DNA from 2 places in the Citrobacter amalonaticus genome. Region 2 is predicted to be linked to the other one. Evidence: predicted binding sites of a transcription regulator. Region 2 holds the regulator's gene; the other holds the start of a gene.
What was found. The regulator CRP, encoded in region 2, controls carbon source genes, mostly activating them, when cyclic AMP is high. The targets are predictions, from matches to a motif close to ATGTGANNNNNNTCACAT.

Region 1 (5,452 bases), 380 kb from region 2:
CGATATCCAGGATCTGCTCGTCTTCTTTCACGTCGTTGACGGATTTCAGCGTTGCAGCAGCACTTTCAGAGAACTCGGTCGCGACGCGAACGTCAGTCGGAACCGGAATATCGCACGTGGTCAGCAGACGTTTCGCTTCGTCAACCAGATCGGCTTCGTACAGGGATTTGCCCACATTGTGGCCCTGAGCGGCAACGAAGGTGTTCGCAATGCCGCCGCCAACGATCAGTTGATCAGCGATTTTGGACAGGGAATCCAGAACAGTCAGTTTGGTGGAAACTTTAGAACCGCCCACGATAGCCACCATCGGACGAGCTGGCTCTTTCAGCGCTTTACCCAGCGCGTCCAGTTCTGCGGCCAGCAGCGGACCGGCACATGCGACGTCAGCAAATTTGCCGATACCGTGAGTAGAAGCCTGCGCACGGTGAGCCGTACCAAATGCGTCCATCACGAATACGTCACACAGTGCAGCGTATTTTTTGGACAGCGCTTCGTCGTCTTTCTTCTCGCCTTTGTTGAAGCGAACGTTTTCCAGAACCACCAGTTCACCGGCAGCAACTTCAACGCCGTCGAGGTAATCTTTTACCAGACGAACCGGGTTAGACAGTTTGTCTTTCAGGTAATTAACAACCGGCAGCAGAGAGAATTCTTCGTTGTACTCGCCTTCGGTAGGACGACCCAGGTGGGAAGTAACCATCACTTTAGCACCCTGTTTCAGGGCCAGTTCGATGGTCGGCAGGGAAGCGCGGATACGCGCATCGCTGGTCACTTTCCCTTCTTTAACTGGTACGTTCAGATCCGCACGGATAAAAACACGTTTACCAGCAAGATCCAAATCGGTCATCTTGATTACAGACATGGTGAATCCTCTCGTTGATTCTTGATAAAGTTTTGCAGACGCCCTTGCGCCCTACCTGAAACCTTTTGCAGCCATCGCTAACGTGGTGTCGAGCATTCTGTTAGCAAAGCCCCATTCATTGTCACACCAGACCAGTGTCTTAATAAGGTGCGCGCCACTGACCCGCGTTTGTGTACCATCAACAATGGCGCTATGCGGGTCGTGATTAAAATCGACGGAGACCAACGGTAATTCCGTATAGTCAACTATATCATGAAATGCACCTTGTGCCGCTTTTTGCAGCAACTGGTTGACTTCATTAGCTTTTACGGGCTTCATCACCGTGACGCTTAAGTCGATTGCCGTGACGTTTATCGTCGGTACCCGCACCGCAATCGCTTCAAAACGATCGTTAAACTGCGGGAAAATTCGGGTGATGCCTGCCGCCAGTTTGGTATCGACCGGAATGATCGACTGACTCGCCGCACGCGTACGACGCAGGTCAGAATGGTACGCATCAATCACCTGCTGGTCGTGCATCGCGGAATGAATGGTCGTCACCGTACCGGACTCTATGCCATAGGCATCATCCAATAATTTGATAATGGGAATAATACAATTCGTGGTACACGAAGCATTGGAGACGATGCGATGTTCCGCGCGCAGTTGATCCTGATTGACGCCAAATACCACGGTGGCGTCGAGATCGTTGCTGCCAGGATGTGAAAAGAGCACTTTCTTCGCGCCAGCGGCGATATGCGCTTCGCCGTGTTCACGGTTCCCGTAGACGCCCGTACAGTCCAGTACGATATCAACGCCGAGCTCGCGCCACGGCAGCGCCTCAAGCGAAGGCTCATGCAGGATGCGAATCGCGTCGTCGCCCACCATGAGCTGCTCGCGCTCCTGGCGAACGTCCCATGCAAAACGTCCATGGCTGGTGTCATATTTCAACAAATGCGCCATGCCTGAAGCATCCGCCAGTTCATTGATTGCCACCACGGTGATTTCCGCCCGACGTCCGGATTCATATAAAGCACGAACCACATTACGTCCGATGCGACCGAAGCCATTAATCGCTACGCGTACGGTCATAGATCTCCTGCAAGGCTATCCCGATTCAGATGTGGCTGACAGAGTAATCCAGCGCATCGTTCAGGGAAACCTTACCTGTCGCAAACTGCGACTGATTGATTATTTGTCGAACATTTAATCGACTGAAACGCTTCAGCTAGAATAAGCGAAACGGGGAATAAAAGGAACGATTGTCCAGATGGATTCGCCATTTATCTGACTTGCGTCACATTTCAAGCCGCTTGACCGGGAGATTTATTCCATATTCCAGAATCGTGAATAAGCGATGCAAGATCTTTTCGTTGCCCTGTTCCAAATCCTGATTTATATCAGAGAGTACCGTTGCCAACGGCGATATTATCAACGCCACGTCCGAGTTTCGGAGTCCCGCACATTATGACGATCATTCACGCCCATTCCTCAACGGCACGCTTTTACGCGCTTCGCCTGCTTCCAGGGCAGGAGATCTTTTCCCGGTTACGTACCTTTATACGTCAGAACGCATTACACGCCGCGTGGATAGCAGGTTGCACCGGTAGTTTGACCGATGTTGCGCTGCGCTATGCCGGAGAAGAAGACACCACTTTGCTTACCGGCACATGGGAAGTCATCTCCCTCAACGGCACGCTGGAATTAACCGGCGAACATTTACATCTCTGTGTTGCTGACCCGCATGGCGCAATGCTGGGAGGGCATATGATGCCAGGGTGTACCGTACGCACCACGCTTGAGTTGGTGATCGGCGAGCTGAGCGAGCTGGAATTTAGCCGGCAAGCCTGCGCCCTTTCCGGCTATGAAGAATTGCATATCTCCCGCCGTTAATTGACTATTCAACAAGAGGTTACCTATGGTACGCCGCCCGTTTTCCAGCCAATCCTTAGTTCTGATTGTGATTGCTATAGCCATCAATATGATTGGTGGCCAGCTAATCAGCATGTTAAAGCTTCCCATCTTTCTCGACTCGATTGGCACGCTGATTAGCGCCGTGCTGCTGGGGCCTGTCATCGGTATGCTGACAGGGCTACTGACGAACTTACTCTGGGGGCTGTTAACCGATCCGATCGCTGCCGCCTTTGCCCCTGTGGCCATGGTCATTGGTCTCGTTGCCGGATGGCTGGCACGGGCAGGCTGGTTTCGCACGTTGCCGAAAGTGGTCGTCAGCGGTGTCGTTATTACCCTGGCCGTTACGCTGGTTGCGGTACCGCTACGTACTACATTATTTGGCGGCGTCACTGGCAGCGGCGCTGACTTATTTGTCGCCTGGATGCATTCCGTCGGCCAGAATCTGGTGGAATCCGTTGCCATTACGGTTCTGGGCGCAAACCTGGTCGATAAAATTTTGACCGCGATTATTGTCTGGATTTTGCTGCGTCAGTTGCCTCTACGTACGACACGCCACTTTCCAACGATGTCTGCTGTGCGCTAAATGCATCCGTTTACCTCGTTGACATTGTGGGCGCTGGCAGCATGCACGACCTTGCTTCTTCCGGCGCAGACGGTCTTGCCGGTTTATAGCGCCGCCACCTTTCTCTGCCTGCTGGTGATGACGTCGACGCGGCGACGGGCGAAATATGTAGCCTGGCTGATGTTCTCTCTGGGAATGGGACTATGGCTGGTGCATGGCGGCTGGTTGACGGAATGGATCAGCGGTCAGCCCCGGGATCCGCAACGTTGGGCGCATGCCGTCACGTTGTGGTTGCGAATACTGGCCATTATTTCAACGTCACAGCTCTGGATGCAGTACGTACCGGTGCAGCGTTTCATTCGGGCACTGTTCGCATCACGTCTGCCACCAGGCATCGCTTATCTTTTCGCCGGTCCCTTACTGGTCGTCGAACAGCTTAAACGACAGTTAGCCATTATTCATGAAGCGCAGCGGGCTCGCGGCGTACCGCTGGATGAATCGTGGCATCAACGTTTACGCGCGATGCCAGCATTGATTGTGCCCCTCACCCATAATGCGCTCAACGATTTAGCCGTACGCGGCGCCGCGCTGGATATGCGAGGGTTTCGCCTGCATCGGACGCGCACCACGCTGTGGGCACCGAAAGACAGCGCCTTACAGCGTCTGGCGCGCTACGGCATGATGATTCTGATAGTGGCTGAGACAGGAGTATGGATATGGTTACGTTAGAACAATTTCGCTATCTGCCTGCCTGCGCCACACGCACGTCATCCTGTCTGGATTTCCATTATTCAACCCCCGGAATGGTCGCAATCCTGGGCGATAACGGCAGTGGGAAAAGCACGCTTGCGCAGCTGATGGCGGGCTGGTATCCGGATTTTCTTCCTGGAGACATTGAAGGCAAAGGAACGCTGCTGGGTACCGCTATAGGGGAACGTCCGCTCGTGGAGCAGGCCCCCTTTATCCAGCTTGTGCAACAATCGCCTTACCTGCAGCTTTCCGGTTGTACATTCAGCGTTGAGGAGGAGATAGCCTTTGGTCCAGAAAACCTCTGCCTGGACGACGCTGAGATTATGCGGCGAATTGATACGGCCCTGACCCTGACAGAATGCCAGCCGCTGCGCCATCGCCATCCCGGGACGCTTTCCGGCGGCGAAACCCAGCGCGTGGTCATTGCCAGCGCGCTGGCGATGATGCCGAAATTGCTAATACTCGATGAAGCGTTCAGTCGACTGACATCACAGGCCACCGATATGCTACTTGGACGGCTGCAACAATGGGCACAGGAACAGCAGTCTCTGGTTGTGCTTTTCGAGCGCCATCATTTCTCTTACCTTTCCCGCTGCCAGCAGGTCTGGCAACTGCACGAGGGAGCGCTGACACCACTATGTTGATGTTGAATCAGGTGACTTATCGCTGGCCAAACGCGGAAAACGACTGCTTGCGCGATATCTCGCTTGAACTACGGGAAGGCGAATGGCTGGCGTTAACGGGTGATAATGGCGCGGGTAAATCAACGCTTCTGCGGATTATGGCCGGACTGCTCGCCCCCAACGCCGGTACGGTGACGTTCAGAGAAACGCCATTGATTCAACTGAAAAATCGGCAGCGTGCCGGTCTCTTTGGGGTGTTGTTTCAGGAAGCGGAAAATCAGATCTTTCACAGCAACGTTATTGATGAAGTGGCTTTTGGTCTGAAGCTACAAAAACGGCCGGCGGCAGAAATTAACCGTCGCACTCAGGCAGCCTTAGCACTCTGTCATTTAGAAGAGGTCGCCAACGCACACCCTTTGGATCTTCACACCGCGCAACGGCGTATGGTTGCCGTCGCCAGTCTGGAAGCGATGGCTCCGACGGTTTTGCTACTTGATGAACCCAGTCGGGACTTCGATGCGCACTGGCTGGCTATATTTGAGCATTGGCTTGCCGTTTGTCGCAAACGAGGCACCAGCGTTGTGGCGATCAGTCATGACGCTGCATTTACGCAGCGTCATTTCTCACGAATTGTTCGACTCCACGACGGAACGCTCACACAATCCGATACTCTCCTGACACCGTCATCTCCAGCGTAAGGTCTGCAGGCAGACTGTTTTCCAGAACACGCTCCACATTCGGTCCGTCTGTGCGCATGTAAAACGC
Region 2 (5,452 bases):
CGTTTCACGTCGGCTCTCATGGCTCGACCTACGGCGGTAACCCGCTGGCCTGCGCCGTGGCGGAAGCGGCATTCGACATCATCAACACGCCGGACGTGCTGGGTGGCGTACAGGTGAAGCGGCAGAGATTCGTTCAACATCTGCAGCAGATTGATGAGCAGTACCACGTGTTCAGCGATATTCGTGGTATGGGCCTGTTGATTGGTGCCGAGCTGAAACCACAATACAAAGGACGCGCGCGTGATTTCCTCTATGCGGCGGCGGAGGCTGGCGTGATGGTGTTGAATGCCGGTCCTGACGTGATGCGCTTTGCCCCATCGCTGGTGGTGGAAGAGGCGGATATCGACGAAGGGATGCAGCGTTTTGCACAGGCTGTTGCGAAGGTTGTCGGTTAACACCAGGCCTGATGGCGCTGTACTTATCAGGCCTGGTGTCGATAACACGATCCGTGCAGGCCGGATAAGGCGTTATGCCGCTATCCGGTAATCCGTGTTAACCCCGCATATCCCGCAAGCGACGGCTGAGCCAGATTCCGTGGTGCGGCCGCTGACGCCATGCCACAGACGAGATGGTGTGCATGGTGTTAAGGTGACCAATAACGCGCTGCAGATGCTGTTCCAGGGTACTTAACGGACCGTGGGACAGCATTTCTGGCGCTTCCAGAATATTCACATCCCCTGAGCTGCCGGGCCCGTCATACTCCAGTCGCTGCTGACAGCGTTGCAGCGCTATTTCACACGATTGCAGATACCGCTGCGCCAGGTCCGGCGTCAGCATCGTATGCTCACGCGCCAGCGTGGTCATGGCGTTGATATGTTCGACGATAAACTGACTGTGCGTCACCCACAGCTTCATATCTTCCAGATAATGGCTGTTAAAGCCGGGTTCCTGCATCGCCTGATTGAGCGAGTTGAACAACGTATTGTGCGCCTGGTTGACCCGCATACGTTGCCAGGCGAGCGGCGTGGGTTGCGGATCGTCGCTCAGAATCAGACGAATGGCTTCCTGATCGGCCTCCAGCGCATCATGGGCGTTTTTACGCAACAGACCACTCTGCCACTGCGGCCACAGCCAGACGGTGCCGCCAAACGCAATCAGGCAGCCTATTACCGTATCGACAAATCGTGGAATGATGAACTGTTCGCCGTCCAGTGTCAGCAGTTGCAGGGTATACACCGCTGTGACGGTAAATCCAACCGTCGCCCAGCCGTAGTTTTTGCGGATGGTCAGATAACTGACCAGGGTTATTATCAGCATCAGGGCCAGCGTATATCCCTCGGGAATATGAAAGTGCAGCGTCACGCCTGCGATAATCAGCCCCACCAGCGTTCCCGCTGAACGGTGCAGAATACGCACGCGGGTGGCGCCGTAACCGTTTTGCGTCACAAACAGCACCGTCATCAGGATCCAGTAAGGCTTCGGCAGATGCAGCGCGGTTCCCATCAGACTGGCGATGCTGAGCATGACGCTGATCCGCCCGGCGCTACGTAGCGCCGGAGATTTCAGCGAGAGGTAGTTTTTCAACGCCGGCAGCAGCGGTAGCCGACGCTGCTTATCGGCCATCAGATCGCGGGCGTACAACGGGCGCTGGGTGCGAAGCACGCGGGCGATACGGCTGAAGTGCCAGTAACAGAACTGCCCGACGGGGTTATCCGGATGCTGATGAGCAATTTTTTCCAGCGCGCCAATCTGCTTTTGCATAGTGAACCGCGTCGGCAGCCGGTGATACAGAATGTCATCCGCCAGTACGCGCAGGCGAGCGGCGACCGTTTGCGCATTCCAGCGAATCACCTGTTCCGCGTGGCTGCGCTCGACCAGCTTTTGCACTTCTTCCGGCTGATGCAGACTGACGGAGATATGTTCCTGCAGATCCAGCGCTTCCTGAAAGGCGCGCAGCATCCGTTTATAGTCATTATTGTGATGTGCCGACAGCATGTGCATCTGCTGATAGCACTGAGTGATGAGGTCGACGGCTTTCTGCTGGCGCACCAGAAGCGGCGGCAGGGCTTTTTCCGGGTCGGTGTGCTGGGTCAACATGCTGTATTTGGCTTCGCAGTAATCCGCCAGTTCCCGGTATAACAGACTCAGCGACTCGCGCAGCGGCTGTTCGCGCCAGAGCCAAAACCAGAACCAGTTAAATAATCCATACCATAATGTGCCCAGCGCGTAGATCAGCAGCGGCTCCCAGACCGGCATATTTCCCGCGAGGCTCAGTGTGAAAATCGCCGCAATCAGCGAGGCCGGAAGCAAACGCGCGTGGAGGGAGCTCAATTCAGCGGTGACGCCGAGCGTGAGCGTCAGGCCGGTCAGGATCAGGGGTAACGGCACCGCCTGCGCCAGCAGCAGCTGCATGATCAGGCTACAGCCGGCAAACAGCGATGCACCGATAATCAGGCGTTTGAAAAAGCGTTTGTGCGGAGTATCAAGCCCGGCAATGTTGCAGCAGGCGGGAACCAGAGAGAAGAGCAGGCCCAGATGTAACTGCCCGATGATCAGGCCGACGGCCACGGGCAAACAGAGCACCAGCGTTTGACGTAGTGCATAGTTGATTTCTGGGTGATAAATCAGTCTGCGCCACATTGGCAAAACAAAAATGACGCACTACCGGGTAGCGCGTCATTTCCGATGAGATTAACGAGTGCCGTAAACGACGATCGTTTTACCGTGAGCGGAGATCAGGTTCTGATCTTCCAGCATCTTCAGAATACGACCAACGGTTTCGCGAGAGCAGCCAACGATCTGACCAATCTCCTGGCGAGTGATTTTGATCTGCATACCGTCCGGGTGAGTCATCGCATCAGGTTGTTTCGCCAGATTCAGCAGAGTCTGGGCGATACGACCGGTCACGTCGAGGAAGGCCAGGTTACCGACTTTCTCTGAAGTGACTTGCAGGCGGCGAGCCATTTGGGAAGAGAGGCGCATCAGAATATCCGGGTTCACCTGGATCAACTGACGGAATTTCTTGTAGGAAATTTCAGCCACTTCACACGCTGTTTTCGCTCGAACCCATGCGCTACGTTCCTGGCCTTCTTCAAACAGGCCCAGTTCGCCAATAAAATCACCCTGATTCAGATAAGAAAGGATCATTTCTTTCCCTTCCTCATCCTTAATCAACACTGCCACTGAGCCCTTAACGATGTAGTACAACGTTTCTGCTTTTTCACCCTGGTGAATCAGCGTGCTCTTGGACGGGTACTTATGAATGTGGCAATGAGACAAGAACCATTCAAGTGTCGGGTCTGTTTGCGGTTTGCCAAGCACCATGCGCGATTATCCTCTGTTATAAGCTGTCTCCAGAGCCAAAAAATGCCGCTGTCTCTGGGGTTGCAAAAATGTGCTTCCCGCGTCCTGGGAAGAGGCTGTCAAAAACAAACTGCAGCCTTTAATGTGAAGTCCTCTGCATACATGCAGTACATCAATGTATTACTGTAGCATCCTGACTGTTTTAGCATAGCTTTAGCCGTGTGTCTCCTGGTGTCTCGCTTCAGCATGACGGAGGTCGCCTTCCGTTGCGAGAATTGTTATGTACGCGTAATCTGTCAGGAAAATTGACGCACTGGAGTTAAAAAATATGCAAGCGCGTGTTAAATGGGTTGAGGGGTTAACCTTCCTGGGTGAGTCGGCTTCCGGACACCAGATTTTGATGGACGGTAACTCTGGCGATAAAGCGCCGAGCCCGATGGAAATGGTGCTGATGGCCGCGGGCGGCTGCAGCGCAATTGACGTGGTTTCTATCCTGCAAAAAGGCCGTCAGGATGTAACGAACTGCGAAGTGAAACTGACGTCGGAACGTCGCGAAGAGGCGCCACGCCTGTTCACCCACATCAATCTGCACTTTATTGTCACGGGAAATGACCTGAAGGATGCCGCTGTTTCGCGTGCGGTCGATCTGTCGGCGGAGAAGTACTGCTCTGTGGCGCTGATGCTGGGAAAAGCGGTCAACATTACCCATTCGTATGAAGTGATTGCGGCGTAATTTTTCATGTCGCTGGATGGCGGCCAGCGTCTGGTCCGGCCTACAGATTCCTGATTTGTAGGCCCGATAAGCGTAGAGCCATCGGGCACTTCCCATCGTTTATTCGATCTTCTTGCCTTCCATCAGTCGCTGTACCAGCGGCAACATGATGAGTTCCATTGCCAGCCCCATTTTGCCGCCAGGTACCACCAATGTATTGATGTGGGAAATGAATGAACCCTGCAGCATCGCCAGCAGCCAGGGGAAATCGATCCCTTCCAGATTACGGAAATGGATCACGACAAAGCTCTCATCCAGTGACGGGATGCCTTTGGCCGCGAACGGGTTTGAGGTATCTACGGTGGGAACGCGCTGGAAGTTGATGTGGGTGCGGGAGAACTGCGGCGTGATGTAGTTGATATAGTCGTCCATCGAACGCACCACCGAATCCATCACTGCTTCACGAGAATGGCCTCGTTCGCTGGTATCGCGGGTAAGCTTCTGGATCCACTCCAGGTTAACGATGGGGACCACGCCGACCAGTAGATCAACATGGCTTGCAACCTCATGCTGGGGCGTGACGACGCCGCCGTGCAGGCCTTCATAGAACAGCACATCGGTGGGTTCCGGCAGGGGTTGCCACGGGGTAAACGTCCCCGGCACCTGATTCCACGGGACGGCTTCATCGTAGGTATGCAGATATTTACGCGACTGGCCTTTGCCCGTCTGACCGTACTCAATAAACGTCTGTTCCAGCAGACCGAAGTCATTGGCTTCGGGGCCAAAATAGCTGATGTGGCGTCCGGCGTCGCGTGCTTTGCGGATCGCCATATCCATTTCTGGACGGGTATAGCGGTGAAAACTATCGCCTTCCACCTCGGCGGCGCACAGGTTGAGCTGCGCAAAAATTTTACGGAACGCGAGGCTGGTGGTGGTGGTCCCCGCGCCGCTGGATCCTGTTACCGCAATCACCGGATGTTTGGCAGACATGTTAACTCCATCAATAAATTGATTTTTTATTATAGTCGGCCGATAGCGTGCGGGTTATTCGCGAAATTGCTTGCGCGGCATGATGTTGACGGTTTCGTGCAACTCAGACCACACCAGCACCGCTTCTCCACACTGTAACTGGCGTTTGACGTCGGCGACTTTTTGCTCAAGGGTACGTTCATGTTCACCATAATCGGTACCTTCGCGCAACACAAAGCTTTCGATCAGATTGTCCAGCGTCTCGGGGGAAAGGTCCTGCCAGGGGATCTGCATGATTAGGCCTCCAGATACGGTGTCAGCCAGTCAGGGATACGCGATTCCAGCCACATTTCTGGCCGACGTAGCGTCCCGCCGATAAATCCAACGTGCCCGCCATGTTCGGTTAACTGATATTCCACCTGCGGCGGCAAATCTTCCGCTTTGGGGATCACATGATGATCCATAAACGGGTCGTCTTTCGCGTGGATGATCAGCGTCGGAATGGCGATGTCGCTGAGTAAGGGCATT

Region 1: the regulator CRP is predicted to act here: its motif matches at 2,124-2,141, upstream of epd (erythrose-4-phosphate dehydrogenase).

What each region holds. Positions count from the first base shown of each region.
Region 1 is NZ_CP014015.2:2,669,941-2,675,392, reverse strand. It holds gene pgk (phosphoglycerate kinase) at 1-859, opposite strand, end outside; gene epd (erythrose-4-phosphate dehydrogenase) at 911-1,930, opposite strand; gene AL479_RS12975 (PPC domain-containing DNA-binding protein) at 2,306-2,731, shown strand; gene AL479_RS12970 (ECF transporter S component) at 2,757-3,335, shown strand; gene AL479_RS12965 (energy-coupling factor transporter transmembrane component T) at 3,336-4,043, shown strand; gene AL479_RS12960 (ABC transporter ATP-binding protein) at 4,031-4,708, shown strand; gene AL479_RS12955 (ABC transporter ATP-binding protein) at 4,702-5,385, shown strand; gene AL479_RS12950 (nucleoside/nucleotide kinase family protein) at 5,342-5,452, opposite strand, start outside.
Region 2 is NZ_CP014015.2:2,287,225-2,292,676, forward strand. It holds gene argD (bifunctional acetylornithine/succinyldiaminopimelate transaminase) at 1-395, shown strand, start outside; gene AL479_RS10945 (YccS/YhfK family putative transporter) at 493-2,580, opposite strand; gene crp (cAMP-activated global transcriptional regulator CRP) at 2,632-3,264, opposite strand; gene AL479_RS10965 (OsmC family protein) at 3,572-3,976, shown strand; gene AL479_RS10970 (phosphoribulokinase) at 4,076-4,945, opposite strand; gene AL479_RS10975 (YheU family protein) at 5,000-5,218, opposite strand; gene AL479_RS10980 (hydrolase) at 5,221-5,452, opposite strand, start outside.